DNA from 2 places in the Virgibacillus sp. Bac332 genome. Region 2 is predicted to be linked to the other one. Evidence: riboswitches for the same ligand, from Rfam matches in the RefSeq annotation. Region 2 holds a riboswitch; the other holds the start of a gene.
What was found. Region 2 has a riboswitch for lysine ahead of D9782_RS20260 (Na+/H+ antiporter NhaC family protein). Riboswitches for the same ligand answer to the same signal wherever they lie in the genome.

Region 1 (15,423 bases), 540 kb from region 2:
CGGTAAGACGACTATATTTGATGGTATTTGCTTTGCTTTATATGGCTCAGCAAGCGGAGAAGATCGAGAAGAAAATATGCTGCGAAGTGATTTTGCCGATGACAATGTCCATACAGCAGTGGAGTTACTGTTTGAATTAGGCGGTCGTATTTTTCGAATTCTGCGCCAACTAGGCCATGTGAAGCAAGGGAATAAAACGAAGACAGGTGACCGATACGAATTCTATGAGCTAATAGATGGCAATGAAATTCCTTGTGTAGATAGGCAGATTGTATCTGAAATAAACAAAAAAATAGAAGCTTTAATTGGTTTAACGCAGGATCAATTTAAGCAGATTGTTATGCTTCCGCAAGGAGAATTCCGTAAGCTGCTCACCTCGAAAACGGATAATAAAGAAGAAATATTACGTCGACTATTTAAGACGGAACCGTATAAAAAAATTAGTGAACGGATGAGAGAGAAGAAGGCTAATGCAGAACAGGCATACAATAAAGCTATCCAAGCTCGTGATCAATTGATTAAGCATATTGAAGTGAGGTTACCTAAACGAGAAAATTCATTTCTATTTCAGCTTTTAGAAAGTGAGCATTACAATATCAATCAGGTTATAACTGGTTTACAAGAAGAAAGTCACTTTTATATGGAGAGAATCGCGTGTGATAAGGCTAGATATGAACAAGCATATGAGGGTCATAATAACAAACAGGCGGAATATCACCAAGCAAAAGCTATAAATGATCGTTTCAATGAAATGCAACAAAAAAAAGCCAGACTAAACGAATTAGATAATCAGCTTACAACATATCAAAAGCGAGAAAAACAATTAGACGATGCAGAGCGAGCTAACAACCTCATTCCTTATGAAAAACAGCGAAATGATTGGCATAAAGAAGAGGAAATGCAACAAAAGAATCTTCACTACGCAGAAAATAAGCTTAAAACAGCTAACGAGCGAGTAAAGCAAGTGCAAGCCTTGTATAAAAAAGAGGAAGATAAGAAGGAAGAAAGAGAACAACTACGTATTATTCTGGAACAACTAAAGGATTATTTACCAATAGTTAAAGAAATGGATGCGTCTAACCAACAGTTGAATAAGCTGAATCAGCAAGTGCAGGATGGCGCCTCCGAATTGGAGAAACTTCAAAAACTACTCGATGTAAAGAATCAGCGAGCAGAAGCTATTCACGAACAAATAGAAAAGCTCGATCTCACAGTCGAGCAGTTACCAGATAAACAGCAACGATTACAAGAGATGCGAGATCAAGTAAAAGTCCTAATAGATTATATAGAGTTAGCAAAAAAACACGATAAATTAGAAAAAGAATCCAAACAAAAACATCAAGAAGCATCTCAAGCGCAAGCTGATTACCAACAAATTGAAAGGGATTGGCTTAATAATCAAGCTAGTATTCTAGCAGCGCATCTACATGATGGACAAGCTTGCCCGGTCTGCGGAAGTATCGATCATCCACAAAAAGCCATAAATAGGGATCGTAACGTATCGAGGGAGCATTTAGAAAAAGCGAAGCAGCAATTTCAGATACTAGATACGCAATATCGTAACAGCTTTGCTGAATGGAATTCAGTAAGCGTACAATTAAAGGAAAGGGAAAATGAATTAAATAACTATTCCATAAATAAGAGAGATGTAACAAGTGCTAAAGAAGCATTAGTACTTCAAGGGCAGCAACTAAGTGAAGAAGTGAAGCAATTACATCATGATAGAAAACAGCTTGCTGAATATAAAGCTATGTACGAACAGGCATTAAAAGAAACCAAAGATGTAGAAGCTAAAGTGAAAAGAACGGAGCAATATTATCAAGAGCAAGTTGCATCTTATCGTACTGCTCATGCTGTTTATCAGGAAAGAATACAAAAGATTCCTCAAGATGTGAGAACTCTGTCTGAATTAGAGAAAAAAATAGAAGTAAAAGAAGAGCAACGAAAGGAATTGGAGGAGCGCTGGGAGCAAATACAACAAAAGCTGTTGCAGGAGAAAGAAGAATTGACTAAAAGTGAATCCGATGTTAGTCATGCAAGCAACCAGCTGCAGGAAACGAAGATAAGGCGGGAGAATGCAAACAAACAGTTTGTTGATGCATTAAGCCAAGCGTCCTTCCAAACGGAGGAGGTGTTTCAACAAGCTAAGCTGGAAGAGGATGAGCGTAAGCAGTTAAAGCATAGCATAGAAGAATATAATCAGCATCGGCTTACGCTGCAAAAGCAGGTCCGTGATCTGAACAGAGAATTGAAAGATAAGCAGCAGGTTGAATTAACGACTATTGAAGCCAAACTGAAAGAATTAAAAGTAGAATACGAACAAGCATTAAAGACATGGGATCAATCAAATAAATACTATGAGGAAATCATTACACTACAGCAAAACATTGTCGAGGTCACTGAACAAGCTAATAACTTGGAAAAGAAATTAGCCACTATAACCGATCTCCATGATGTATTAAGAGGGCAAAATAACAAGAAAATATCCTTTGAACGGTATTTACAAATTGAGTATTTGGAGCAGATTATCGATGCGGCAAATTTACGATTAGATCGATTATCAAATGGTCAATTTTTCCTGAGTCGTAGTGACAGGCAGGAATCGCATGGAAGACAGAGTGGTCTAGGCCTCGACGTTTTCGATGCATACACGGGACAGACAAGAGATGTGAAATCCTTATCCGGAGGCGAGAAGTTTAATGCAGCTCTTTGTTTGGCACTAGGTATGTCAGATGTTATTCAAAGTTTTCAAGGCAATATTTCGATTGAAACAATGTTTATTGATGAAGGGTTTGGTACGCTGGATGAAGAAGCACTAAACAAAGCAGTTGATACATTGGTAAGTTTACAGCAATCGGGTAGAATGATTGGCGTGATCTCACATGTGCAGGAATTAAAAGCTATGTTCCCAGCAGTACTCGAGGTAAAGAAGACAAAAGAAGGATCTAGTCGAGCAAAATTTGTTGTAAAGTAACGGTAGCCTTTAAAGAATTTTAAAGGAACTGAATAGAGGAGGGCTATCAAAAGCTGAATCCTAGTGAATTTTTGTATCGCTTTTCACTGGCGTAGTTACATTTGACATGTGCTTTTTTCACAATTTTTTCGGCTAGGATAGACGTTCATGCATCGATTTCTCTCGGTAGAATAATTACTATTCCAAAGAACTGTCGAACTACTATCCTGATATACTTCATATTCGAATAGTAGTTCGACATTACTTATCTCAATTTCTATAGTCTCTCGCTCTTCATAATCGTTTAACTTGCTGAAACGATGGACTGTAAGTGCTGTAATGTTTGTTTTAGATTGTTTGTTTCCTCTTGTGTTAGAGGTACCATTGGAAGCCGAACATCCCCAACTGGAACACCTTTCATAGATAATGCTGATTTGACGGGCGAAGGACTAGGTGCAGCAAACAAAGCTTTCATGATTGGAAGTAAATGTTGATGTAGCGCTGCACTAGCTTTGACATTTCCAAAGCTAAATTGATTTATCATCTCTTGCATTTCATTACCAATGATATGGGAGGCGACTGAGACCACACCTTTTCCTCCAATAGCTAATGCTGGTAATGTTAGTCCGTCATCTCCGCTGTATAGGGAGAAGTCCTTGGATGTGCGTCTAATTATTTCTGACATCGCATCAAGGTTACCGCTCGCTTCTTTGATGGCAACAATATTATCTATTTTAGAAAGCTGTACCGTAGTATCTACAGTTAAATTGACACCAGTTCTTCCCGGTACATTATAAAGCATAATAGGGAGATTAGTAGCTGCTGCAATCGCTTGGAAATGCTGATAAATTCCTGTTTGCGAAGGTTTATTGTAGTATGGAGTAACAAGCATGATACCATTAACTCCAACTTTTTCCGCTTGTATTGTTAAATTAATAGTAGCTTTTGTGTTATTTGCCCCAGTTCCAGCTAATACCGGAATTCGATCATTTACTACTTCAACAACGAAGCGCATAAGCTGAATCTTTTCCTCATCTGTTAATGTAGCTGATTCACCTGTAGTTCCAGCAACAATCAGCCCATCCGTTCCATTTTTAATTAAATAATTTACGAGAGATCTTGTGGCATGAAAATCAATTTTTCCATGTTGATCAAATGGTGTCACCATTGCGGTTAATACTTGGCCAAATTCCATTTCTTTACACCCCTTGTGATAAGTTAAAACAATAGATGGATAGACCATTTCTAATTAACGCAAAAAAACAGCAGCAAGGGTTTGCTACTGCAGAAATGTAGTATTTCATTTTCTGCGTCAGATAGCCCTCCATATAGTTACCTATACGACAGTCCTGTATTTATTCAATAGCAGAACCAGCAACAGTAAATAATGAGTTATCTGTTACTTCGGCAACGATCCCTTTCCACAATCGTCAATGGATCTCATTATCCTCAAACTGTGTAATGATGACCGATGCACCTCTATCCTCACTTCAAATAATTGAAATAAGAAATATTTAATTGTCTGTAATATAACAGATTTCCTTATTTCACGCAAGGCTATTTGAATTTTAGCAAGGAAATGATGCCTATCGTTTATTCAATTGTTCCTTTAATGACATACAAATAAAGTGAACCTTCAATCAATTGAAGGTTTTGTTTGTCCCCCTAGTTACCAATAGTGTTGTTCCTTTATTGCTTGAAGCGGGGGTCTTACTGCTAGTTATATGTGGGGAAAAACATAATTTAGCTAAGCATCTCACCTAGAGTAATTACTCGAATCAATCAAAATATGACAAGTTGACATCCAGTCTATGCTTGAGGTGGTACGTGTTCTATAGGACGAAATACTTCTAGGTGAACTAAGGGCATCACTGTTTAAAGAATTCTTCCACCAATCCTATAAACTTCAGTACAATTGGAGGTAAATAACGATTTTTCTCATAGGCTAGATATACGCTTCTGGATAAATGTGAATCGTTAATATGTTTTATATGATAATCTGAATGAACTGTATTTTTAACATAGTTTTCAGGAACAACTGTGATTCCTAAACCTTCGATAACAAGACGACATGCTGTTTCAAATCGCTCGATTTCAAATTGAATCATTGGCTGAATCCCTGATTTAGCAAATGCATAAAGAATATCCTCTCTTGTTTGAAAGCCTTCTTTGCAAATGATAAATGTTTCGTCTTTCAAGTCATAAATAGTTAGCTCTGTATGATCTTGTAAGTTGTGCCCTTGAGGAAGAACAGCAACTAATTTTTCCTCATAGATAGGTAATGTCTCAATCGCATCATTATTCAAATTCTGATTTGTTATAGCTAGATGAATATCGAAGTTTGTTAAAGCTTTCTCTACATCCGTTAAACTTAGAATTTCTAATAATTTTATATGAGCATCCTGATATTCTTTCTGAAATTGTTTCAAAATTTTTGGTACCCAAAAATTGGAGGACTCTATTAAACCGATTGTGAGTTCCAGCGGTCCCTGCTCTTTCAAGCGGATCATTTCTTTAGATACATGCTGATAGTGATTTAACAATTTTTTAGCCTCTTGATAAAGTATTTTACCCTCACTTGTGACCTCGAGGCTCCTCGTATTACGTTTAATTAATGTCAATCCTACTTCATTCTCTAGCTTTTTAATAGCAGCACTAAGTGATGGCTGAGATACATGTAAGACGGTTGCTGCTCGAGTATAGGTTGATTGTTCAACAATCGTAACAAAATAGACTAAATGGCGAAATTCCATCCTAATCTCCTTAATTTATAGTTGAATTTTATAAAAATATAGAATATTTATATTTGTAATTATATATTATTATAATTATAATTTTAATGTATGGTATTAAAATAAATAATTGTTATGTCTTCTATTATCTATAGTACCAAATAAACAGAAGGATCGATAATCAGATGGAAAAGGAATGTGAATTTTTTAACTACAGAAAATGTAAACGGTTTATTTGAGGTTGCTAACATAGGGAGGAGATGAAGAAAATGAGAATGGAAAAGAACATGCAAGTAGAACAATATCGTGGTTCAGCATTACATACGAAAGGATGGATACAAGAAGCTGCTCTTCGAATGTTGAATAATAATCTGAGCCCAGAGGTGGCAGAAAATCCAGACGAGCTAGTGGTTTATGGTGGGATAGGTAAAGCAGCACGAAATTGGGAATGCTACGAGGCGATTGTGAAGGAATTAAAACAGATAGAGGAAAATGAGACCTTACTCATTCAATCAGGAAAACCCGTTGCTGTGTTCCGTACGCATACAGATGCTCCGAAAGTGCTGATTGCTAACTCGAATTTAGTTCCAGCATGGGCGAATTGGGAGCACTTTCATGAATTGGATCAGAAAGGTTTAATGATGTATGGGCAAATGACTGCGGGCAGCTGGATCTATATTGGCAGCCAAGGAATTGTGCAAGGAACATATGAGACATTTGCAGAATGTGCTAGGCAGCATTTTGACGGTAGTTTACAAGGAACGATTACTGTGACGGCGGGGTTAGGCGGCATGGGAGGAGCGCAACCTTTAGCGGTGATACTAAATGAGGGGATCTGTATTGCTATAGAAATAGATCCTCATCGTATCCAGCGTCGATTAGATACAAATTATTTAGATACCTCTACGGATAGCTTAGATGAAGCAATAAAGCTTGCTGAAGAAGCGCGTAGTAAAGGGGAAGCGCTATCTATAGGCTTGTTAGGCAATGCAGCTGAGCTTCTACCGGAAATGCTTACAAAAGGATTCATTCCAGACGTACTAACAGATCAAACCTCCTCTCATGATCCGCTGAATGGCTATATCCCTGTTCATATGACGTTAGCAGAAGCAGCTAAATTAAGGGAGAATAATCCAGGGAATTATGTTCAATTATCTAAACAAAGTATTGCAGTTCATGTTAAGGCAATGCTGCAAATGCAGCAAAAAGGGGCGGTTACCTTTGATTATGGAAATAATATCCGCCAAGTAGCCAAGGATGAAGGAGTAGCGAATGCATTTGATTTTCCTGGATTTGTTCCTGCTTATATTCGCCCACAATTTTGTGAAGGTAAAGGACCGTTTCGCTGGGTGGCATTATCCGGCGATCCAGAAGATATTTATAAGACAGATGAGGTCATCCTGCGCGAATTTAGTGAGAACGAGTCGCTGTGTAAGTGGATTCGCATGGCGCAAGAGAAAATTAGTTTCCAAGGACTCCCTTCTCGGATTTGCTGGCTAGGGTATGGAGAAAGAGCCCGCTTTGGAAAAATTATTAATCGTATGGTTGAACGAGGTGAATTAAAAGCACCGATTGTTATCGGACGTGATCATCTTGATTCAGGTTCCGTAGCCTCACCAAATCGAGAAACGGAAGCGATGAAGGATGGAAGCGATGCGGTAGCGGACTGGCCAATATTAAACGCGTTGATTAATAGTGTTGGGGGAGCTAGCTGGGTCAGTGTCCACCACGGTGGCGGCGTTGGTATGGGATACTCGCTTCATGCTGGAATGGTTATTGTTGCCGATGGAACAAAAGAGGCGGAGGAGCGTTTGGATCGCGTCCTTACAACAGATCCTGGGATGGGGATTGTTCGTCATGTGGATGCAGGCTATGAAAAAGCCGAGGATACTGCGAAGGAAAAAGGTGTTCATATTCCAATGCTACAACGTAAAGGGGCGTTATAAATGTCAGATATCCTATTTATTAAACATGCAGCTCAATTACTTACCATAAGTGGAAATACCGATAAGCCAGCTAAAACTGATGCAATGAGAGAGCTTAATAGTATAGAAGATGGTGGATTACTTGCGAAGGACGGTGAGATTATTGCCATTGGTACGACGGAAAAAATTCAAGCGAAGTATGCCGATGAAATTGCTCAAGCTAAACAAATCGATGCGTCTAATAAAGTAGTTTCCCCAGGTCTGATCGATCCTCATACACATCTTGTTCATGCCGGAACAAGGGAGAATGAGTATGCAATGCGACTAAAAGGAAAGTCGTATATGGACATCATGCATGCAGGAGGCGGTATTCACGCAACAACTCGAGCTACGCAGCAAGCAAATTATGACCAACTTTATCATGAATCGAAGCTGCGTCTAGATACATTTCTAACAAATGGCGTCACCACAGTAGAAGCAAAGAGTGGATATGGTTTAACGACAGAACATGAAATCAAGCAATTGGAAGTTGCCAAGCAATTAAATAAGGATCATGTCATGGATGTTGTTTCAACATTTATGGGAGCACATGCTGTACCAGTAGCCGAAAAAGAAAATCCAGATATTTTTGTAGATCGAGTTATTTCAGAGATGATTCCAGAGGTTGCTAAACGGAATTTGGCAACATTTAATGATGTGTTTTGTGAGCGAGGCGTATTTACGCCAGAACAATCAAGAAGAATTCTGGAGGCGGGTAAGGAATATGGACTAATTCCAAAAATTCATGCGGATGAAATTGAATCCTATGGGGGGGCAGAATTAGCTGCAGCTGTTGGTGCGATTTCAGCTGATCATTTATTGAAGGCATCGGATGTAGGAATTCGTCAAATGGCTGAACAAGATGTTATTGGTGTTCTTTTACCAGGTACTGCATTTTTCCTAATGGCAGAATTTGCTCAAGCAAGAAAAATGATAGATCAAGGCTTAGCCGTTGCTCTTTCTACGGATGCAAACCCAGGTTCATCCCCAACGTTATCCTTACAGTTTATTATGAATCTTGGCTGTTTAAAAATGGGGATGACACCTGAAGAGGTTATTACAGCAACAACCATCAATGCTGCACATGCGATTGGTTGTGCTGATAAAATCGGGAGTCTAGAAATTGGTAAACAGGCAGATATTACGATTTTTAATGTACCAAATTATCTAATGCTATCCTATCAATATGGAATGAATCATGTGGATACAGTTATCAAGAAGGGAAAGGTAGTTGTAGAACAAGAGAACTTGTCCACATGTAACAGGCATGTATCCTCCGTATAAGAAATAACAAAAGATGGGGTGGAATTAGGTTAATACGATTTATTGCGTATATAACTGGCAGTGATATTTCCACTAAAAGCAATAAAGTGAAACCAATAATGGATAATAGAGATATCCACTGCCAGTAAATGTCCGAGTGGTTTAAAGACCTTTAGGTCATAATCTTGTGGTACAAACCTTCAATGGGGATAAAAATCCACACTAATTGATGTTTCACCCTATGATTATAGCTATGTAATATTTGATTTTTGAATAATAATAGACGGAATTTTTTGTAAATGTTATTGACGGATAATTTTACGAAGACGTATACTAAAAGTAGTTACTAGTCATTAGTTAAGATTAGATTATTTTAAAGAGCGTTTGATATATACTTGGCTTTCAAAAAAGAGGAGCTATGCGGACTACATAGTAGGTCTTCAACTCAGAAGAAGGCTGAACCGCTACCCGAAAGCGGAGTATTCCAGTTGTATGGAGGCAACTGACTTTTGAGAAACCATTTTGTATAAGCAGAGACCTTTAGGAGAAGAAACAATGACACAAAAACTTCGTATTGGAAAAATTGCTACGTTACTTGCAATGCTAGATGAGCAAGAACGAGCGTCCTATCAATCGATAGTTCCAGATGTCCAAATTTGTGAAGGAAAAGTTGGATCAATGGATATGCAAAAAGTGATTTCCGCAGTAGAAACGGCAGTGAAACGAAGCAAGCTAATTCAAGAAGGCGTTTATCGAGAAACACATGCACTTTATCATGCAATTTTAGAAGGATTAGAAGGAGTTACTAGAGGGCAGTGGGCAATTGGTGAAATGATGCGTACCGTTGGGTTACGATTCGTTGTTGTTCGTGGGAACCCATATGTAAATCCTGAAGAAGGTGAATGGATTGCCGTTGCCTTTTACGGTACCATTGGAGCTCCAATAAAAGGCTTGGAGCATGAAGCTGTCGGACTAGGTGTTAATCATATTTAATTATATAAATCATTACCTAAAGTGAGTAGACATGAGGAGGTGATGGTGGCTTATTTGTATGCCATTATCGCCTCTTTTTTATTGTGTTAATGAAAAGGGGGAAGCGTAATGATTGAGCTATCAGGAGATTCTTTAACCATAGATCAATTGAAACGCATCTGTATTGAACAGGAGCAAATTACCATTTCAAAAACTAGTATGGAGAAGGTTCGAGAAAGCAGATTAGCTGTGGATAACATTGTTGCCAATAAAGAAATTGTTTATGGGATTACGACTGGTTTTGGGAAGTTTAGCGATGTTATGATTGAGGCAAAAGACGTAGAGGATTTACAATTACATTTAATTCGTTCACATGCCTGTGGAGTTGGTAATCCATTTGAAGAAAAGGTATCGCGTGCAATGATGGTCCTTCGCTTAAACGCACTATTAAAAGGATTCTCTGGCGTACGTCCTGTGCTCGTTGAGCTATTAGCAGATCTAGTTAATGAGCGAATACATCCTGTTATTCCTGAGCAAGGTTCTCTGGGGGCATCAGGAGATTTAGCTCCATTAGCACATTTAGCCTTAGTGATGATCGGTGAAGGGAAAGTCTTTAATGAAAAGGGAGAAGCGGTTGATGCTGCCTCGGTTCTTTCTAAAAAACAGCTTCAACCAATTGTATTACAAGCAAAGGAGGGGCTAGCACTAATTAATGGAACCCAAGCGATGGTAGCAGTTGGTGTCATGAATTATATAGAAGCCGAAAAGCTAGCCTATGACAGTGAGTGGATAGCTGCGTTAACGATGGAGGGATTGCAAGGGATTATCGATGCTTTTCATCCAGCTGTTCATGAAGTACGAGGGTATCCGCAGCAAGTAGCGGTGGCTAAGCGAATGACAGCTTGGTTAGAAGGCAGTCAATTAATTACTCATCAAGGAGAAAAACGGGTCCAAGACGCTTATTCCTTGCGTTGCATTCCTCAGGTTCATGGGGCAACATGGCAAGCACTGGATTATGTAAAGGAAAAATTAGAAATAGAAGCAAATGCTGCAACAGATAATCCACTTATTTTTGATGGGGGAAAGCTGGTTATCTCAGGGGGCAATTTTCATGGTCAACCGATTGCGATAGCTATGGATTTTCTGAAAATTGCGGTTGCTGAACTTGCCAATATTTCTGAACGACGTGTAGAGCGTTTGGTTAATCCACAGTTGAATGACTTACCGGCATTTTTAAGTGCTCAGCCTGGGCTACAATCTGGGGCCATGATTATGCAATATGCTGCAGCGTCGCTCGTATCTGAGAATAAAACGTTAGCTCATCCAGCCAGTGTCGACTCGATTCCGTCATCGGCTAATCAAGAGGATCATGTCAGTATGGGGACAATAGGTTCTCGACATGCTAGGCTGATCATAAATAATACAAGACGTGTGTTAGCAATTGAATGCATATGTGCTCTTCAAGCAGTGGAAAGCACAGGGATAGACAAAATGGCCGGTAAACTAAAAGAAAAATGGGAAGCATATCGGAAGGTCGTGCCAACGATAAGTGAAGATCGGATTTTCTCAACAGATATAGAAGAAGTTGCTTCGCTTTTAAACGTTAAAAAGGGGGATTATGCAACGGATCTCCAGCTAGATATAACTTGACATACAAAGGATGAATTATTAGAATTATCAATAATTATATCTTATGTAATTAAATAGGAATAATTGAAAACGATTGCATTTTGGGGGAAATATACTTAGCAATTAGAGGTCGATGTAGAGGGATTCTGCAAGAGAAACTTCTATAAAACAAAACCCCAACTGATTGGAGTTTCACATTATTGATGTAGTGGACAGAAAAGAGAGAATTATAATGAAGAGGAGTTTGCAGAAATGTCTAAACAAGCAATTCAACAAATGAAATTATCAATGCGTCTACCAGTCATTATGGCACCGATGTTTTTAGTGTCTAGTCCTAAAATGGTCGTGGCAGCTTGTCGTGCTGGAATTGCTGGGACTTTTCCAGCATTAAATGCAAGAACTAGTGATATTTTAGAAGACTGGATGCATCAAATTAATACGGAAATTGATGTACTCAAAGAAAAAGAACCGACGAGGAAAATCGCACCTTGGGGTATAAACTTTATTACTCATCGTTCCAATAAGCGGTATACGGAAGATTTGAAATTAATTGAAAAATACCAGCCACCCATTGTTATTACGTCTTTGGGGGATCCTAGTCCAGTTGTCGAGATTGCCCATCAGTATGGTGGCGTAGTTTTTTCCGATGTCATTAATGTAAAGTTTGCCAAAAAGGCGATTGAAAAAGGTGCTGATGGTTTGGTACTTGTTGCCAGTGGAGCTGGCGGCCATGCTGGAGTATTAAATCCAATTCCGTTTATTCATGAAGTCCGTTCATTTTTTGACGGACCTATCGTACTTGCAGGTGGTATGTCGGAAGGAGAAGATATCCTTGCATCAGAAATTCTAGGTGCTGATTTTGTTTATATGGGAACACGATTTATACCTTCTGAAGAAAGTGGAGCACCTGATGCATATAAGCAAATGATTGTTGAATCATCGATTGAAGATATTATTTATACAGATGCATTTAGTGGTGTTAACGCGAATTATTTAATTCCTAGTATTGTAAAAGCTGGGCTTGATCCAAATCAATTAGAAAAGAAACAAGAAATTAACTTTGAAAAATTGGATAATCCAGAAGTAAAGGCATGGAAGGATGTATGGGGTTCTGGTCAAGGAATTGGCGCGATTGACAAGGTTCAATCAATTGAGAGAATTGTTAGTGAGCTAGAGGAGTCGTATACAAAAGCAACGCGAAATATTGTCAGTCAGGATAATACTATGACACAAACATAATGTGAAAATGGTTTTAAAAGGGCTCCATATATAAAGTATCCACTGACACAGATGGATTTTATACAACGAATAGAAATAGGAATTTAACGTACTTCCGAAAGAAGTCTCCATCTTCAAGCGTGTGAAGGGCGTAGCCCAACGGTAAGAGGATGAATTTCGGTTGGGCGACAGCCCAAAGGCTTTTTTCCTTTTTTGCTCAAAGCACAACCCAACAGTGAATTATCGAAATTCATCAATGCCTATAAAAGTGCCAGTTCAAGACTTAGCAAGAGGGATTTTCCTCATGTCCGTAAAAAGTTATGGAAAGAAATGTTTTGGTCAAGAAGTTTTTGCTTGTTGACGACTGGCGGTTCGCCTATTGAAGTAGTAAAAAAATATATTGAAAATCAAAGGATAAAGTGAGGTGATTTGATATGGCTAAACAAAATAAAGCGTACAAGTTTAGATTGTATCCAACAGATGAACAGGCTTTGGTTATACGTAAAACCTTCGGTTGCGTTCGCTTTGTCTATAACAAAATGTTAGCAGAACGAAAAGAAACGTATGAAACCCTAAAAGATGATAAAGAAGCATGGAAAAAGGTAAAACATCCTACCCCTGCCAATTACAAAAAAGAATACGAATGGCTAAAAGAAGTCGATTCATTAGCGTTGGCAAACGCTCAACTAAATTTAGATAAGGCATATAAAGCCTTCTTCAAAGGGCATGCCAGGTTCCCAAAATTCAAAAGCAAACGCCATAAACAAAGCTACACAACGAATGTCGTCAATGGAAATATTCAGTTGTTGGATGGTCATATCAAATTACCTAAATTAAAAATGGTCAAAATCAAGCAACATCGAGCAATTCCTTCGGAGTACACCATCAAATCTTGTACCTTGTCTATGACTTCATCAGGAAAATACTATATTTCGATTCTTACAGAGTACGAGAAGGAGATAAAAAGGAAGGAAATTGAAAAAGTTGTTGGCTTAGACTTTTCAATGGATGGGTTGTTTGTTGATAGTGAGGGTGAGAAAGCCAATTATCCTAAGTTTTATCGACAAATACTTAATAAATTAGCAAAAGAACAACGTAAACTTTCTCGTAAAAAGAAAGGCTCTGCAAATTGGAATAAACAACGTATTCGAGTAGCTAACATTCAAGAGAAAGTTGCCAATCAACGCAAGAACTTTCTTCACCATAAATCAAAGGAATTAGTGTCTAACTTCGATGCTGTTGTGATTGAAGATTTAGACATGAAAGGAATGTCACAAGCACTTAAATTCGGTAAAAGCGTAGCTGATAATGGATGGGGAATGTTCACCTCTTTCTTACAGTACAAACTAAAAGAACAAGGGAAACAACTTATCAAAATTGATAAATGGTTCCCATCTACCAAAACTTGTTCGAGTTGCGGAAATACCCAACCAATGCCTATAGAAATTAGAACATACGCTTGTTCGTGTGGGCTAAATCTCGATAGAGATTATAATTCAGCTCTCAATATCAAAAAAGAAGGCATTCGCTTATTAGCAAGTGCCTAATGAAAATATAAACTCTTGGAACAAGAGGGTTAGCTTGGTCCATTTCGTCAGCTACCAAAAGTGGCGATTATCCAAGAAGCCCCCACTTCAAGCAACCCGTAAGGGTGGTAAGTGGTGGGAGTAGTTCACTAAGAGAATCAGCAGATGAAATTCCTAAAAGTGAATGAACTATCGATCAAATGTTGTGCCATAGCCAACGTTTGGTCGGTAGTTTTTTATTAGTCTAGTCTAGGAAAATATAAAATTTGCCTATGTGGATAAATTTGGGCGTGTTGAGCGGCGTCCAGCTCCAGCGTCCAGAAACGAGGCGACTTCATGAATCTCTCTATGATAAGTCATCATCAGTTCGCAAGCACACCGTGATTCCTTTTTTCCGTTGACTCGGTCCAGTCGCTGCGTTTATAATCGGGCGCTTTTGCTCTTATATTCTATTTATAGTTTTAAACTATAGAAATATAAAATTTGCATATTAGTAATTATATGTATAGTTATTTATAATAAATAATATATTTTCTGAATAAGCAAAATATGTAGGTAGTGAGGTGTTGATATGTATAAATTGCCAAATAGACAAACGTGGCAAGGTAGAGTGGATAGTAAAATAGACAAAGATAGCTTTCGCATTCATCAACGTGTGATATGTAACTCTACGGATGATGATTTTGAAAGCGCTTTTTGTCTTGTTGGTTTTGAATCTGACGAGGGTGTTCGAAGGAATAAAGGGAGAATTGGTGCTGCAAAGGCTCCTGATGAAATAAGAAAAAGTCTTGGTAAACTACCCTATCTCTTTGAAGATACAGCTTCAATTATCGATGTTGGAAATGTAGTATGCGAAGGAGAAAGCTTAGAAGCTGCGCAGGCAGAATTAGCGGATCGCGTTGATCAAATATTTAATAAAAGATCCACGCCAATTATTCTTGGTGGAGGACATGAAACGCTGTACGGTCATTATCTCGGAATTAGGAAGTATGTGGGAGAAAACACATCGATAGGTATTATAAATATAGATGCACATTTTGATTTGCGTCAGGATAGTAGACCTTCATCTGGGACTATGTTTAGGCAGATTTTAGAACAGGATAAGCAAGCAGGCTATTTATGTTTAGGAATTCAACCATTCGGTAATACAAAATCTCTGTTTCAGG
Region 2 (15,423 bases):
CAAGGGATAGTCGACGTAAATTAGGCTGTTCTTGTTGGGCAGTTGATATTGGTGATCATGTAGACCGAGTTCACCCTATATCAGATGCCTTTATGGGAAAAGCAAATGTTCAACTTATGAATGAAGCAGGGTATGATGTCGTTACGTTAGGTAACAATGAAGGTATTACGTTATCGCATCAGGATCTTTTCCATCTTTATGATGAAGCTGATTTTGAAATAGTATGTGCCAACTTACATAGTAGCGATCAAATAGAACCAGCGTGGCTGCAACAGAGTACGATTCTACAATCCGCTCATGGAGTAAATATAGGAGTTATCGGTTTAACGGCACCATTTAATGCCTTTTATCAGTTACTAGATTGGTATGTATCACCTCCATTTGAACAGTTACAACAGGTGATTGATAATGTGAAAAAACAGGCAGACATTGTCGTTCTGCTATCGCATTTAGGGTATAGTGAGGATCAAGAAATTGCCAAAAACTTCCCTGATATTGATGTTATCATCGGCGGACATACACATCATCTGTTGCGTAATGGCGAGTATGTTAATAATACATTAATAACTGCTGCCGGAAAACATTGTCATTATGTAGGAGAAGTTATTCTAACTTGGGACCATGATGAGCATAAACTGAGTCGTAAAGAGGCATACGCGTTGAATATAACTCATTTACCAAAAGATAAAACTACAGAACGAAGAATAGAGCAATTATATAAACAAGCTACTACCATTCTTGCTAAACCGATTATAGAATTAGCATATCCTTTAGAGGTAAATTGGTTTCAGTCAACGCCAATATTGCAGGCTTTAACAGAATCTATTAAGAAACAAACAGAGGCAGATTGCGCCATGCTAAATGCTGGACTCCTATTAGAAGGTTTACCTGCTGGTAAAGTGACTTATGGTGATGTACATCGCATTTGTCCGCATCCGATAAATACATGTGTCGTAGAGTTGAATGGTGACGAATTACTGGAGGTAATAAGAGCATCACAAACAAAAGAATTTATGCAATTACAATTAAAGGGTTTTGGTTTTCGCGGAAAAGTATTAGGTAAAATGGCGTTTGCTGGACTTGAAATGGATATGGAGGAGTTAAAAAATGGGGAGTACTTTGTAAAACAGGCATTTTTAGGGTCTTATCCATTAGATCCAGAAAAAACGTATACGGTTGCTACTGCGGATACGTTTACATTTGGCAGGCTGTTACCTGAAGTTGCTAAATCAGAAATCAAACAATATTATTTACCAGAATTCTTAAGAGATATATTAGTTTATACATTAAAAGAAGGATTTAAGGATTAAGCGTTTAGGCTTTTGTGACAATAGGCCCTTCATTTGCATATAGATATGAAGAAGAGAATGAAGGAGGCCATACACGTTTATGATTACAGTAAACCCGCTAGAAGTAGATGGAATCTTTTTTACGGCTATCGTTGTAGAATTACCAAAAACGAACTTGTTAATTATTTCGAATGAAGTCGGTTATATCATGTGTGCAGCTCTAGATGTGGATATATTAAATGAAAAATTAGCAGATCGAAAGGTAGTAGCTGGTCGTGCGGTAGGTGTTCGGACAATTGATGAGCTTTTGCATGCACCGTTACAAAAAATAACAGATGCATCCAAGCAATATGGTTGGGAAGAAGGAATGATAGGGAAAGATGCATTGATCCGAATCTCTTAGCTGTCGAGACAGGGAAAAAATTATTACTTTATTCACATCGTAATCCGAACGAATCAGTTCAGATTATTTGTTTACTCGTGCTCACCGCTCCAGCAAAATATTACGCTTTTTGCGGACATGGCTTCAGCTTCCTTGGGTAGCAAAGAGCGTTTTGCTGCGCGGGGTCTTTAGCTTGCGCTGTTCCCACAGGATATGGAAGACTTCGGTAGCGATACATCGTACACAGAAAAAACGCTCTGTTTTCAAAGCGCCTTCGGATTTTGATTGCGCCATGTAGTAACATTTTGTTTTATCGTTCGGCTTTTGGACTAACTATTTTCGTTTCGTACCAGACACTTTTTTACATCCTACGACCTACCATATAATGATGAATACGTTTCTTAAGAATCATAGATTTATAAAGGAATAGGTATAGATATTTCACGTATGTTCTGGTACTATTTGATTAGATTTATGTTAAAATAAGTGGATTTATGTAATTGAATGGGTGTAAATAACTATATATGTGTATTAGGAGAACATAATGAGACTTGCTAATACAAGATCAATAGAACCAGGCGCTATTCTAGCAAAAACAATATATAATGAAAGTGGCGTCATTCTGGTAAATAAAGGTGTTGCCTTAACAAAGCAGTTTCTTGATAGACTAGTAAAGCACGGGATTACATACATTTATATTGAGGATGAAGAAATGAAGGATATAGCGGCAATGCCGACCATTTCAAAATCACTCAGACGAGAGGCTTCAGAAACGATTAAGGAAGTATTTCTTTCCCTACAGCATAATGGATTGACAAACCGATCTTATATCCTTGATCAAAAAGGATCGGAACTTTCAGTGATTGTTCAGCAAATCACGAATGAGCTGCAACAAAACGAACAGTCATTATCATTATTAACCGATATGATTGTATCGGATAATTATATATTTCAACACTCTTTAAATGTAGCCATTTATGCACTGGCTATTGGTGTTAAGTTAAAGCTATCTAATAAGCAATTAGAAGAAATAGGGATGGCAGCAATGCTGCACGATGTTGGAAAGCTGTTTATTAACCCAGATATATTACAAAAACCAGGAAAATTAACAGAAGAAGAATTTAAAATTATTCAAAACCATACAAGAACGGGATACCGTTTTCTTGTAGGTCAGGATAGTGTACCTTTTGTTGTATTACTTTGTGCCTTACAGCATCATGAACGGTTGGATGGATCAGGCTATCCACTTGGAATAACTTCTGAATCGATACATAAATATGCAAAATTAATAGGGATTGCAGATGTGTTCGACGCAGTTACAAGTAATCGTGTATATCGTGATGCCATGCTTCCTCACGAAGGTTTAGAAATCTTATATGCCGGATCTGGACAATTATATGATAGAGAAATGATTGAAGCGTTAAAGAGTTCTATTGTTGTTTATCCAAATGGTATTATGGTTGATCTAAATGATGGGAGACAAGGTATTGTTGTAAAACAAAATCCGCATGTTTGCGACAGACCAATTATTCGAATTAACAAGGAGCAAGGGAGAAAATTAGCTAAACCATATGATGTTAATTTAGCTAACGTACTAAATGTGGTGGTTTTCTCATGCAAAATAGATTGAGATTTTTTACATTCTAACCTTCTTGGAACAAGCATATGTTTGTTGCAAGGGGGTTTTTAGATGGGTAGACGATCAGGATTAAAGATAAAAGCAACTTCTCCAGCTAAGGCGATTTTTTTAATGACTTCAATTACATTTGTCATATTAACCTCCCTTAGTATTCTAATAGTAGATAAAGGGATAACTCCTCCACTGATGGAGATAGCCAAAAGGAAGACAGTTGAATTCGCGACTAGAACGATTAATGAAGCTGTGAAGTCAACGGAAAACATAAGCTTTGAAGACTTAATGGACGTTAGTAAAGATGAAAATGGATATCCTACCATTGTTGGTTGGAATGCTTCAGCAGTGAGCAGAGCATTGCGAGCTGCTACCATTAGAGCGGAATACTTTTTATACGGAATGAACAAAGGAGAAATGTTAAATACGGATGATCCAGATATGGAACCAAAGGATTACGGAGATTCAGCAAATGAACTTGCTGACAAAGATCCAACGGTAGTCGAGATTCCCATCGGTCAAGTGACCGGAAGTACTATTTTAGCTAATTTAGGACCCAAAGTCCCTGTTCATTTTGAAATTGTTGGCAGTATTCAATCAGATATAAAATACGAAATGAAAGAATTTGGTATTAATGCTGCATTGTTTGAAATTTATATACCGGTTACCGTTAATGCACAGATTGTCGTACCATTTACGACCGAGCCTGCGGAAATTACAACGAAGGTATATGTTGACTCAAGGGTACTTATGGGTGATGTTCCAGAATTTTTTGGTGGTGGAGAAGGAAGTAGTGGTCCAAACATAGCCGTTCCCAAGGATGACTTGAATATTGATTAAGTACTTGTTATAATAATTATTATTAGCTAGTGAATATTTAAACCTTATCAGATCGGTGAGGTAGAGGTGCAATGGATATGATTAATCAGTCGGAGGATGACAACGATGATGATTGATGAAAGGATGTATTGCCGAAGCATAATAAGTGTCTTCCTTATTATTGCTGGTGTGCTTTTGAATAAGAAGTATACTGTCATGCAAGAAGCAATGTGCATGGAGAACTACTGATCGAAATGGAGGATAACGTATATTGTAAAGGCAATGGTAGGTTATTTTCTATCATTGTCTTTTTGTGTTTACAGAGCCCCCATTCTCTGACGCAGCCCCGTTTTCCACGTATCCCATTTTCTTGAACAGTATGTTTTCTTTCATTATTGCAAACAATCATAGTGGAGGTTACAACAATGGAAGGAACAATTTTTTCCCTTATTCCTGCAATATTAATGCTCGTATTGGTATTAGTAACGAGAAATGTATTATTATCTTTAGGAACTGGGATTGTAGCAGGAGCACTTCTCATTCATGATTTTTCAATATGGGATTCCCTAAAGGAAATAGGAATTATTATTTATACTATATTTATATCGGAAGGCTCGCTAAATACAGGTAACCTTCTGTTATTAGGATTTTTACTTTTATTAGGAATAATGACAGCTTTTCTCCAAGCTTCAGGTGGGAGTCGAGCCTTCGGTGAATGGATGATCAAACGTGTAAAAACAAGAGTCGGTGCGCAAGCAATGAGTGCGGTGCTAGGTATTATCATTTTTATTGATGATTATTTTAACAGCTTGGCTGTAGGGCAAATAGCAAGACCCTTAACAGATCGACATAAGATTTCACGAGCAAAGCTAGCCTATATTATTGATTCAACTTCGGCACCAGTTACGGTAATATCACCGATATCGAGCTGGGGAGCATATATCATTGGTATTATTGGTGGCTTATTTGTAGCAAATGGCATCACAGATATAGGACCTTTAGAGGCGTTTATTAAAATGATCCCATATAATTTATATGCATTAGGAGCCATACTACTTGTGTTTTTAGTAGCCTACTTAAAGATGGATATTGGCCCGATGAAAGCACATGAGCAAAGGGCAATTCAGACAGGAGAATTACTAAATCCTAAGCAGGATAGAGTACCGGGAGATTTAACCGATACGTTTGCAGCACATACAGATGGGAAAATCTATCATCTTCTTGTCCCAATTGGTGTTTTGATTCTTGCTACTGTGGTATCCATGCTTGTTACAGGTGCAAATGCAAGCGATGGTAATGTTAGCATTATATCCATTTTTGCAAATACGAATGTTAATCTATCGCTATTTATTGGTGGTACAATCGCTGTTTTAACATCATTTGTTTTTCATGGATTACAAAGGAAACCGAAAAGCAACGCAGGAAAAATTATTGTAGAAGGTTTGAAAACAATGCTTCCTGCTATTTATATACTATTATTGGCCTGGACAATTGGTTCAGTGATAGGAACATTAAAAACAGGGGAGTATTTAGCACAAATTGTAGATAATGCTTCGATTAGTCCGGCATGGTTACCGTTGTTATTCTTCTTGATTGCAGGATTTATGGCCTTAGCTACAGGCACATCCTGGGGGACATTCGGTATCATGCTTCCGATCGCAGCTGAGGTGACAGTAATTACAGATATTTCTATGTTATTACCTTCTATGGCTGCAGTGCTTGCTGGTTCTGTTTTTGGTGATCATTGTACACCAATATCGGATACGACAATTCTATCTTCAACGGGTGCTGGTGCAAATCATATTGATCATGTCTTGACTCAATTGCCATATGCGATTTTGGCAGCTGTTTCAGCTGGAATTGGCTATCTTATAATTGGTTTCACCAATCAAGTCGTATTTCCTTTAATTGCTACACTTGTTATCGTCTTAGCTATTGCATTAATCCTGCACTTTTTATCGAACACAAAGTCATAATACGAGATCGGTGTTATGCTACGAATGATTATGTATCGGGCATGTAACATACAGTAAAATCGCCGGTTTAGAATAGAGACCAATAGGTTATACTCTTACGGTGCTTACAATAGAAAACTTCGCTTGTTGTAGTCAGTTTATCTTATAACATGGCGATGGTATTCTGTGGAAATAAAAACTTTAAGCTAAAATCCAAGCTGTCGGGAATTTTTTCTCGGCAGTATTTTTTATAGTAGAAAAAATATTGTCCAACTTTTAAAGCTACGAAATGAAGTCTTTGTTCTGTGTGGAGGGAATGTAGCTAGAAGCTTTGTACAAATACCCGAAGAATCTCTAGTGTTACGATGAGGAATCGAGTATTTTTTCTTCTGGAGAAGTAACGAATAACCTAATCTAAAAGCCTATAATAATTGTTTAAAAATATCTAATAACTATATATGCTGTTTTTTTGTTAATTAAAATTAGAAATATCTTGAAATTCAAATAATTCTTTGACATAGTATAAAAGTACCGTTATAATACAAACAGAAATATCTGAAAAAATAAAACTTTAAAAACATTCCTTAAACCAACTATTTTGGTAAGGAAGAGGGGGAGGTATTGTAATGGAAACTCGTTCACAATGGGGGACAAGAGCAGGGTTTATTATGGCTGCTGTGGGTTCAGCGGTTGGACTAGGAAATATTTGGCGTTTTCCAGCTGTCGCTTATGAGAATGGTGGAGGAGCCTTTTTTATCCCTTATCTGTTCGCACTACTAACCGCCGGTATTCCTATTTTGATTATGGAATTTACGATGGGACATAAATATCGTGGTTCTGCACCGCTTACGTATAAGCGAATAAATAAAAAGACAGAATTTATTGGCTGGTGGGCAGTGCTCGTATCGTTTGTTATCTCTACGTACTATTCTGTTATTATTGCCTGGGCAATATCCTATTCTGTTTTCTCAATTAATTTAAGCTGGGGAGCAGATACGGAAGGGTTTTTAATGAATGACTTTTTACATCGTACCGTAGAACCAGGACAAATAGGAAGTCTTGTACCAGGTGTACTTATTCCATTAATTATCGTTTGGGTTGTAGTTCTAGGTATTTTATTTAAAGGAGTTAAGAGAGGAATAGAAATTGCAAACCGCATCTTTATTCCCGCTTTAGTTATTATTTTCCTTATTATTGTTATTCGAGCAATTACATTAGACGGAGCTATGGACGGATTGCAAACATTTTTTTCTCCAGACTTCAGTAAAATATTAGATGGAGAAGTATGGGTGGCAGCATATGGGCAAATATTTTTTAGTTTATCGATTGCCTTCGCTATTATGATCACATATTCAAGCTACTTACCTAAGAAATCGGATATTACCAACAATGCCTTTATTACAGGATTTGGTAATTCAAGCTTTGAGTTACTAGCTGGTATTGGGGTGTTTTCTGCTCTTGGATTTATGGCAGCTCAATCCGGTGTAGGGGTAGAGGAAGTAGTCTCAGGAGGAGTTGGTCTTGCCTTCGTAGTTTTTCCGGCGATAATTAATGAATTCCCAGGACTGAATGGATTATTTGGCTTTTTGTTTTTCGCTTCATTGGTACTTGCTGGATTAACTTCATTGATGTCAATTACAGAGACATATGTTGCTGGTTTAACAGATAAATTCAAAATATCCAGATCAAAGGCAGTTTTATTTGGAGGTGGAATAGCCGCAATTATTTCACTTTTATTTGCGACTCAAGGTGGTCTGTTCTTCTTGGATGCAGCTGACTACTTTATTAATCAATTTGGAGTAGCGCTTATAGGACTTGTTGAAGTAGTGCTTATTGCATGGATTCTTCGTAAAGTAAAGGATCTAAAAACACATGCCAATGCTATTTCTGATATTCGCCTAGGTTGGTGGTGGTCGCTAAGTCTAAATGTTATTACACCTCTAGTATTGGGGTATATGATGTTCGATTTATTCCGACTAAACCTAATGAAGCAATTTGACACAGAAACTGGAAATTATGAAGGATATGCAGATATATTTATCGTATTTGGAGGTTGGTTTGTTGCAGCAGCAGCCCTTATTATCGGTATTGTCATGGCTGCTACTAAGTGGAGGTCCGAAGCTAAAGGTGTTAGTGAGCATTCAGAGGAGAGGGAGGCCAAATAACTATGACTGGCAGTGTCATTTTAGTGATGATTCTTAGTATGGTAATTATTTGGGGAGGATTAGCTGCAAGTGTTATGTATGCTGTGAAGAAATCAAAAGAAGTAAAATAAGAAGTGACCTTTTTATCGAATTTGTAGCAGAAAGACTTCCCTTCTCTAGTTGCTATAGCTAGGTGAAGGGAAGCCTTTTCGATTCTAACAGACCTTTGAACGCTTCAATTTATTATTTATTTTCTATCCAGTCTAGGCGAAGAAGTCATATAAGTTTAAATTGACTATCTTGTTAATCTTTTTGTTTCGCAATTCGTTCCCATTTACGTAAATAAGGGTATGGATCAAAGGACCATTCGCTTTTGCCGTTATCTTTGTACATACCATAATGTAAATGTGGAGGGAATTTTCCAGATGTTCCCGGCGGTCCATAACCTGTCGAACCAACACTCCCCAGTATATCTCCAGGCTTAACAACTTGACCAACCTTAATATCATCATCGTAACCGTTCATATGTCCATAATAATGATAAATATTATAAATATCACGAATACCGATTCTCCATCCTCCATAGAGATTCCAGCCCATCATTTCTATAACACCATATGTTGTTGATTTTACAGGTGTTCCATAATTTGCAAAAATATCGGTACCTTCATGAATTCGTAATCCGCCAAATCCTCTTCGGTCACCCCATGTGCTTCTATAACTATAATTGTGAGTTATAGAAACAGGAAAATCCCTATCCGTTAAATTAATATCTTGAAATTCCTTAAACACCTTTGCAGTGTTCATTATCGTCTGTACGGATAAATCCCGCTTATAATAATTCCATAATGCAATCTTTATATCATCCTTCGTTTGACCGTATTCAAGTAAATAATTTGCCATCGTATGAAGAATATCTTCCGAATTTCTCGGATCGGCTTTTTGATCACCATCGCCATCTTTACCCTTTCCATTGAAAAAGACGATTAATCGTTCATCCTTGATCATAGAAGAATTTCCTAATCCATACCATAATTCAGGTGGCACCTCAATAGAGATAACTTTCTCATCATCTGAATCCTGTTTTTTGTTGCGCTCGTAATTATCAATTGCTGCGAAATAGTACCAAGGAATTTGACTTAAAGTTTCTGTTTTTTTGAATAATGCCATTCTTTTATCATAAATCGTTTTCTCTTCTGCATGTGCAAATGTATGCGGAAAAATCGAAAATAGAATTATGATCATGAAAAAAAAACGTTTTGCATACAAAATGTTTCACCCTTACCTTACACGCATATTTTCTTTACTTAATAACGTTATAAGTAGCTGATGTTCTGTATTTTTTGTCAAAGTAGTTCTGATTATACAATAAAATAAAAGGGACTAATTGGAATTCCAATCAGTTCCTTTCTGTTTTTGATTACATACCTTTATTACTACCTTGAGGTGATTTTTTCATTTCTTTAATAATGCTCTGAATTGTATTATCATAATCACCTTCTGTTGTACTTAGATTATGCAAACTGTGGATATCATTAATTAAACTTGTATTGTCCGAGACATATACTTTAAAGTATCTAGGCATAACTGACATTGCCGTACGCTTTGCCATATCCGCTGTTCTATCCTGATCATAACGGCCAGATTTTTGGTAAGCAATTAACACTTCTTCGTCCGTTACAAGTGTTGCGACTTCATCGAAAGCATCACCACGCAACATAATTCGCGTAATCATATTCGCCATTTCAGTACGGTCAATACTTACGGAATGATTTTTTTCTGTATTATTTTCCATTTGTTCTTTCGTATAACGCACATAGCCAAGTTTATCATCAGCACCATCTTCTGCCGGAGCTCGTAACTCTTGATTGGGATCTAATTCATTCCGTATTTGGTCTCTTTCATCAATAGCATTGTTATTATTTGCACAACCAGTAATGAGTAGCAAAGAAGTCAGGCCGATTGGTATAAGTGTTCTTGTTTTCATTGCTATCCTCCATTCAAAATATCTTTTCATCATTAGTTTGCAATTTGAGTTGAAAATCATACTATTTTATTTCTGGAGGGTTTTTCGAAAAGATGATAAACTGTAGACACGATATATGGGGGGATTTATATGATAGAGTTGCAAGGGAAAAAATACGAGCTTGTGGAAAATCATAAAAATGGATTTAGTGAGGATATGTTAAAAGAACGGTACTCAGATATATTAGCTAAGTATGATTTTATTGTTGGTGACTGGGGTTATGACCAGTTACGATTAAAAGGCTTTTATGCAGATCAAAACCAAAAAGCACCTGTTGACAATAAGATAAGTGCCTTAGATGACTATTTATATGAATACTGTAATTTTGGATGTGCTTATTTTGTCCTTCAAAAAATTGCTACATAAAAAAGCAGTAGCTCGATGTTGCTACTACTCTTTTCCAAAATCGCCATCAGGATTATTATGTGGGTCATGTGAGCCATCAGCCTGTCTAGGTAAGTCCTTATGACGTTCTCTATCAGGGTAAACAAAAGCACTATCCCGTCGTTGTCCTTTTTCCCAAGGAGTCGATTTACCTTCCACTAGAGCATATTCATTCATTGGAGAACCAAAAGATCCTTCTGGGAATTCCTCAGGAATTAACTTGTCGTGCATACTTTCCACATTGGTAAAGTTTGAATATGTCTTCTTTTTTTCTTTTGCCATCAACTAAACACATCCTTTTCACACAAAATACCAACAACTAATGTAAAGGTGTTGGTATTAGTTTTGACTATATAGTGAGTTGTATGGGTAGAAAATAAAGGCAGTTCGTATGAAATGATGCTAGGGATTAAAGCTCACAACGTTTATAGCCTCTGTATTTTTTTTCAAGCATTTTTCCTAATCGAAAAATTGCATCCTCATTTCCTGATTTACTTATTATTTGAACAGCAATTGGCATATTATTTTCATCATTTCCTACCGGTACGGTCAATGCAGGTAATCCCCAAACATTTGCATAGGCTACATAAGGCATGTAAGTGAGAAATGTTCGCCGCATGGAGAATATTTGTCGATAGACTTTTCCATGCTTTAATGCTCCCGTATGATAAATTGGAAAAATGAGTAGCCTATTTTGTAAATACGCTCCCAGAATCTTGTCTCCCTGTAAAATCGTCTCTTCCATCTCTCGAATGCGGCTAATCGATGGTTTAAAAAGCTTTGCTCCAAAAATTGCTTTCGACAGATACGGATGAATCTTAGAGCGTTGCGTTAGTTTTTCTTTAAGAAAAGATTTCAAGAGAAAAGACCTGTCATTGTTAAATGCAGCTTTTTCAATTAATTCACTGCCATTACTTGAGAGCATTTCTTGCCATAATGTAGCGCAGTTATGATACATTGGAGGAATGCGTCGAAAAGTAGAAAACGATCTTGTTAGTACTTTTTCAATATCGTCTAACAGTCTTTTCGTTACTTCATTTAATGGTTGTTCCATATTACTAGGTAAAATTTCTATCTTAAAATTCTTTAGAGAGCAATCATCTATTTCATTTTCGGAGATGCTTGAATAGATAAGTTCCATATCCCGAACGGATTTACCCATTGGTCCAATGCTTAACATTCTATTTTGGATATCATTTGTAACAGCTGGAAAATGCCCATGAGCTGAAACCTGTTTAAAACCGGGCTTAAAACCAATAACGCCATTGAAGTGACTGGGAAATCGAATGGAACCACCAATGTCAGAGCCAATTCCTGCAAGAGCACCTCCTGCTGCTAACAGGGCTCCTTCACCTCCACTTGAGCCTCCACAGGTCCTATTGATATCCCAAGGATTGTTGGTACGACCATATAGTCGATTATCTGTTTCCTGACAAAAACATAAGGCAGGTGTATTTGTCTTACTTAAGATAATCATTCCAGCTTCCTGTAATTTCGATATAACTACTGCGTCTTTTCTAGAAATTAAGTCTTTTCTATGTTCTAGTCCACCAGTCGTTTTCATACCTTTGACATGAATGGATTCTTTTACACTTATTGGGACACCAAATAGAGGGGATAATGGCTCATTATTTTTTAAAAACATATCCAGCTCTTTTGCTTGTTGTAGCGCTTCAACGTACCGATTTTCTACTACTGCATTAATAATCGGATTTATTTGTTTTTGTTTTTCTATATAAACACTAACGATTTCTAACACTGAAAACTGTCTTTCTTTAATAGCATGGGATATAGCTGTAACATCTAAATTAAGTATATCTTCCTTGTTGGAAGAGATCACAGTTCCCATCATCCTTCATTCTCCTCGTATTTAAATTATGCATGAAATTTGCTGTAATTAAAGAACTTCATGTAGGAAGTTCCGAATTTCATCAGCTTCCATAGCTGTCTCATGGAAGATATGCTCTATCTTTCCTGGATCGTTTAAATCCTCTTTTCCTACTACTGTAAATCGATTTTTACGCAAATTGATAATGGTGGTTTTGTTTGGATCATCATCATTCTTTAAAAAAGCAAAATCATAACGCTGTAACTTTCCCATGAAACTTATATAACGCACTTCTTTTGTAACAGTTTCATCTTTAATTAATTCATACTTACTTCCCATCATATCCCTCTTTTCCGAATATTGACATTTTCCTTAACTATATCATGTTTTGCTCAATAATCCTATAATATATGGTATGATAAGATTGTAATTCATAATGGGGGGGTTGTTACATGTATTTTGTAGATAGGAGTAAGATTCAGCAGACGCTTCAATACATGGACCAGGTCATCAATGTATTGAAAATGAACGCTCCAGAAACGTTAATCGATAAATTAAGTTTGGAAAGAGCTGTACATATAGTAATAGAATGTACATTAGATGTTGGAAATATGATGATCGATGGATTTATTATGCGTGATCCAGGTAGTTATAACGATATTATCGATATTTTGTTAGATGAACAGGTTCTTCCTAAAGATGAGGAAACTGCTTATAAAGAATTAATACAGCTAAGAAAAGTGTTGGTAACCGACTATACAAACATCGACCATAACAAGTTAATACATACGATTCAAGCTAATTATCATGTATATAAACAATTTTCAGCACATATAAGAGTGTACTTAGATAATGAACTAGGAGTAGCTAACGCTTTTTCAAATGAATCATAGGGGTGATACGTTATGAAACAAACACCTACGAAGCAAAAGCTATTGACGTTAATAAAAAAAGGACATGAAGTAACTATAACAGATATGTTGCCTTTTTTTACGATTTCGGAAATTGCTGTTCGAAAGCATATACAATCTCTAGTGCGGGATGGATTTATCAAGAAAAATAGTATAAAGCAGAAACTAGGAAGACCATATTTTACTTATGAGCTTACAGAGAAGGGGCATGGATTATTCCCAAATCAAAACGAAAAACTGCCATTAGAGCTGCTTCAGGATCTTGAGTATCTTCAAGGTAAGAGAGCGGTTGATGATTTACTTTGGCAAAGAATGCTGCGGGAACGGAATCAGCTAGAGGATTTCGTAGGTGACAGTGACTTTGATGGTAAGGTTAAAGAAATGGCTAAGTTTCAAGATGGAAATGGATATATGGTAGAATTGAAAAAGGTAGATGTAGGACACTATGAAATGAAAAATTATCATTGTCCGATTTCTGCGTTATCCTCTAAATATACACAAGTATGTCAAAATGAAAAAGCAATGTATCAAGACATCTTTTCTACCTGTGAAGTTATTTCACATACATGTATTACTGATGGAAAACCTTATTGTATGTGGACAATAAAGCAGTTGGAAGAAAGGTGAAGGACTATATCTTTCTCCTGCAGTTGAATAAAGAAGACGTTGTCTGAGTGAGCAAGGTCGCTTGGACTTTTTAGTTTAGAAAGAAGGAATATTCATGAAACATGCGTATAAAGGCTATTTAATTGATTTAGACGGTACGATGTATCGAGGAAATGAACCAATTGAAGCGGCTGCAGAATTTATTGCTACATTAAAAACCAATAACATTCCACATGTGTTCGTAACTAATAACTCTTCAAAAACACAAGAAGATGTATCTACGAAATTAAATAAAATGGGGATTACTGCAACTGCACAGCAGATAGTGACAACGAGTATAGCTACAGCAAAGTTTATTCAAGCAAGAAAGAAACAAGCAAGATGTTATGTTATAGGAGAAGATGGATTACATCAAGCTATAGAAGAGCAAGGACTGACTATTACAGATCAGGATTGTGATTTTGTAGTTGTTGGCATTGACCGGAACATTTCATATGATAAGCTAGCAAAAGCTTGTTTGGCTGTCAGGGATGGCGCTACTTTTATTTCTACGAACGGCGATGTAGCGATTCCCAGTGAAAGAGGATTATTACCTGGGAATGGATCACTGACATCTGTAATTACAGTTAGTACTGGAGTAGCGCCAACCTTTATTGGTAAGCCAGAATCCATTATTATGGAGGAAGCCCTAACTGTGTTAGGAGTGAAAAAGGATGAAGCGTTAATGGTTGGCGATAATTATGCTACAGACATACGAGCTGGCATAGGTGCAGGGATGGATACATTGATGGTTTTTACTGGTGTTACTCCTATTAAGGAGTACCCAAACCTTGAAATCCAGCCGACCTATTATGTGCATAGTTTACATGAATGGCTTCAACATATTTAAGTAAACAGAGAGTAGAAGAACCAATGGTATATCTACTCTCTGTTTACTATATAAGACTTCGATATCTTCGTCTTTTATTCTCTTCTTGTATGCTAAAAGTGATGGCTTAATCTAGATTTTTTCTAATATAAGAAGAACTGCTTGACAGTCTAAGTTAAAAGTATGGTTTGAAGTTTCACTTTATCTAGTAACTTTCTTCATCAGTGGAATGTGCTAAGCGACTAGATGCCGCAGCTGCAATTGCACCTACAATATCATCCAAAAACGTATGACACTCTCCTAAGGATTTATCATTTAATTTTTGTAATATGCCAGGCTTTTGTTTATCAATGTACCCGTAATTTGTAAAGCCGATTGAGCCATATACATTGACGATTGATAATGCAATGATTTCGTCTACACCATACAAACTTTCGTCAACCTCAATGGTTTTTTGTAGCGGCTGCTCTAGCTGTTTCTTTTCTGTTAATACATCTAATTGAATACCTGTCAGGATGGCATTTTGTACTTCTCTTTTTGTTAGAACACGATCAACATTATGTCTGCAAACTTCTATTGTT

Region 1: linked by a shared signal. The riboswitch ahead of dapA (4-hydroxy-tetrahydrodipicolinate synthase) and the one ahead of D9782_RS20260 (Na+/H+ antiporter NhaC family protein) in region 2 are both predicted to bind lysine.

What each region holds. Positions count from the first base shown of each region.
Region 1 covers NZ_CP033046.1:99,633-115,055, reverse strand. Annotated here, with positions in the region: gene D9782_RS00475 (AAA family ATPase) at 1-2,974, shown strand, start outside; gene dapA (4-hydroxy-tetrahydrodipicolinate synthase) at 3,258-4,148, opposite strand; lysine riboswitch at 4,263-4,443, opposite strand; gene D9782_RS00465 (LysR family transcriptional regulator) at 4,822-5,706, opposite strand; gene hutU (urocanate hydratase) at 5,955-7,631, shown strand; gene hutI (imidazolonepropionase) at 7,632-8,933, shown strand; gene hutP (histidine utilization transcription antiterminator HutP) at 9,468-9,905, shown strand; gene hutH (histidine ammonia-lyase) at 10,014-11,534, shown strand; gene D9782_RS00440 (NAD(P)H-dependent flavin oxidoreductase) at 11,766-12,752, shown strand; partial or broken gene tnpA (IS200/IS605 family transposase) at 12,945-13,154, shown strand; gene D9782_RS00425 (RNA-guided endonuclease TnpB family protein) at 13,166-14,278, shown strand; gene hutG (formimidoylglutamase) at 14,829-15,423, shown strand, end outside.
Region 2 covers NZ_CP033046.1:4,121,261-4,136,683, reverse strand. Annotated here, with positions in the region: gene D9782_RS20280 (bifunctional metallophosphatase/5'-nucleotidase) at 1-1,310, shown strand, start outside; gene D9782_RS20275 (YunC family protein) at 1,390-1,692, shown strand; gene D9782_RS20270 (HD-GYP domain-containing protein) at 2,216-3,301, shown strand; gene yunB (sporulation protein YunB) at 3,362-4,141, shown strand; lysine riboswitch at 4,195-4,373, shown strand; gene D9782_RS20260 (Na+/H+ antiporter NhaC family protein) at 4,546-6,096, shown strand; gene D9782_RS20255 (sodium-dependent transporter) at 6,702-8,240, shown strand; gene D9782_RS20250 (methionine/alanine import family NSS transporter small subunit) at 8,243-8,350, shown strand; gene D9782_RS20245 (M23 family metallopeptidase) at 8,523-9,464, opposite strand; gene D9782_RS20240 (YhcN/YlaJ family sporulation lipoprotein) at 9,640-10,206, opposite strand; gene D9782_RS20235 (YutD family protein) at 10,336-10,611, shown strand; gene D9782_RS20230 (hypothetical protein) at 10,636-10,911, opposite strand; gene D9782_RS20225 (amidase) at 11,039-12,481, opposite strand; gene D9782_RS20220 (SAV0927 family protein) at 12,527-12,796, opposite strand; gene D9782_RS20215 (DUF86 domain-containing protein) at 12,910-13,350, shown strand; gene D9782_RS20210 (helix-turn-helix transcriptional regulator) at 13,363-13,995, shown strand; gene D9782_RS20205 (TIGR01457 family HAD-type hydrolase) at 14,090-14,863, shown strand; gene D9782_RS20200 (phosphatidylglycerophosphatase A family protein) at 15,048-15,423, opposite strand, start outside.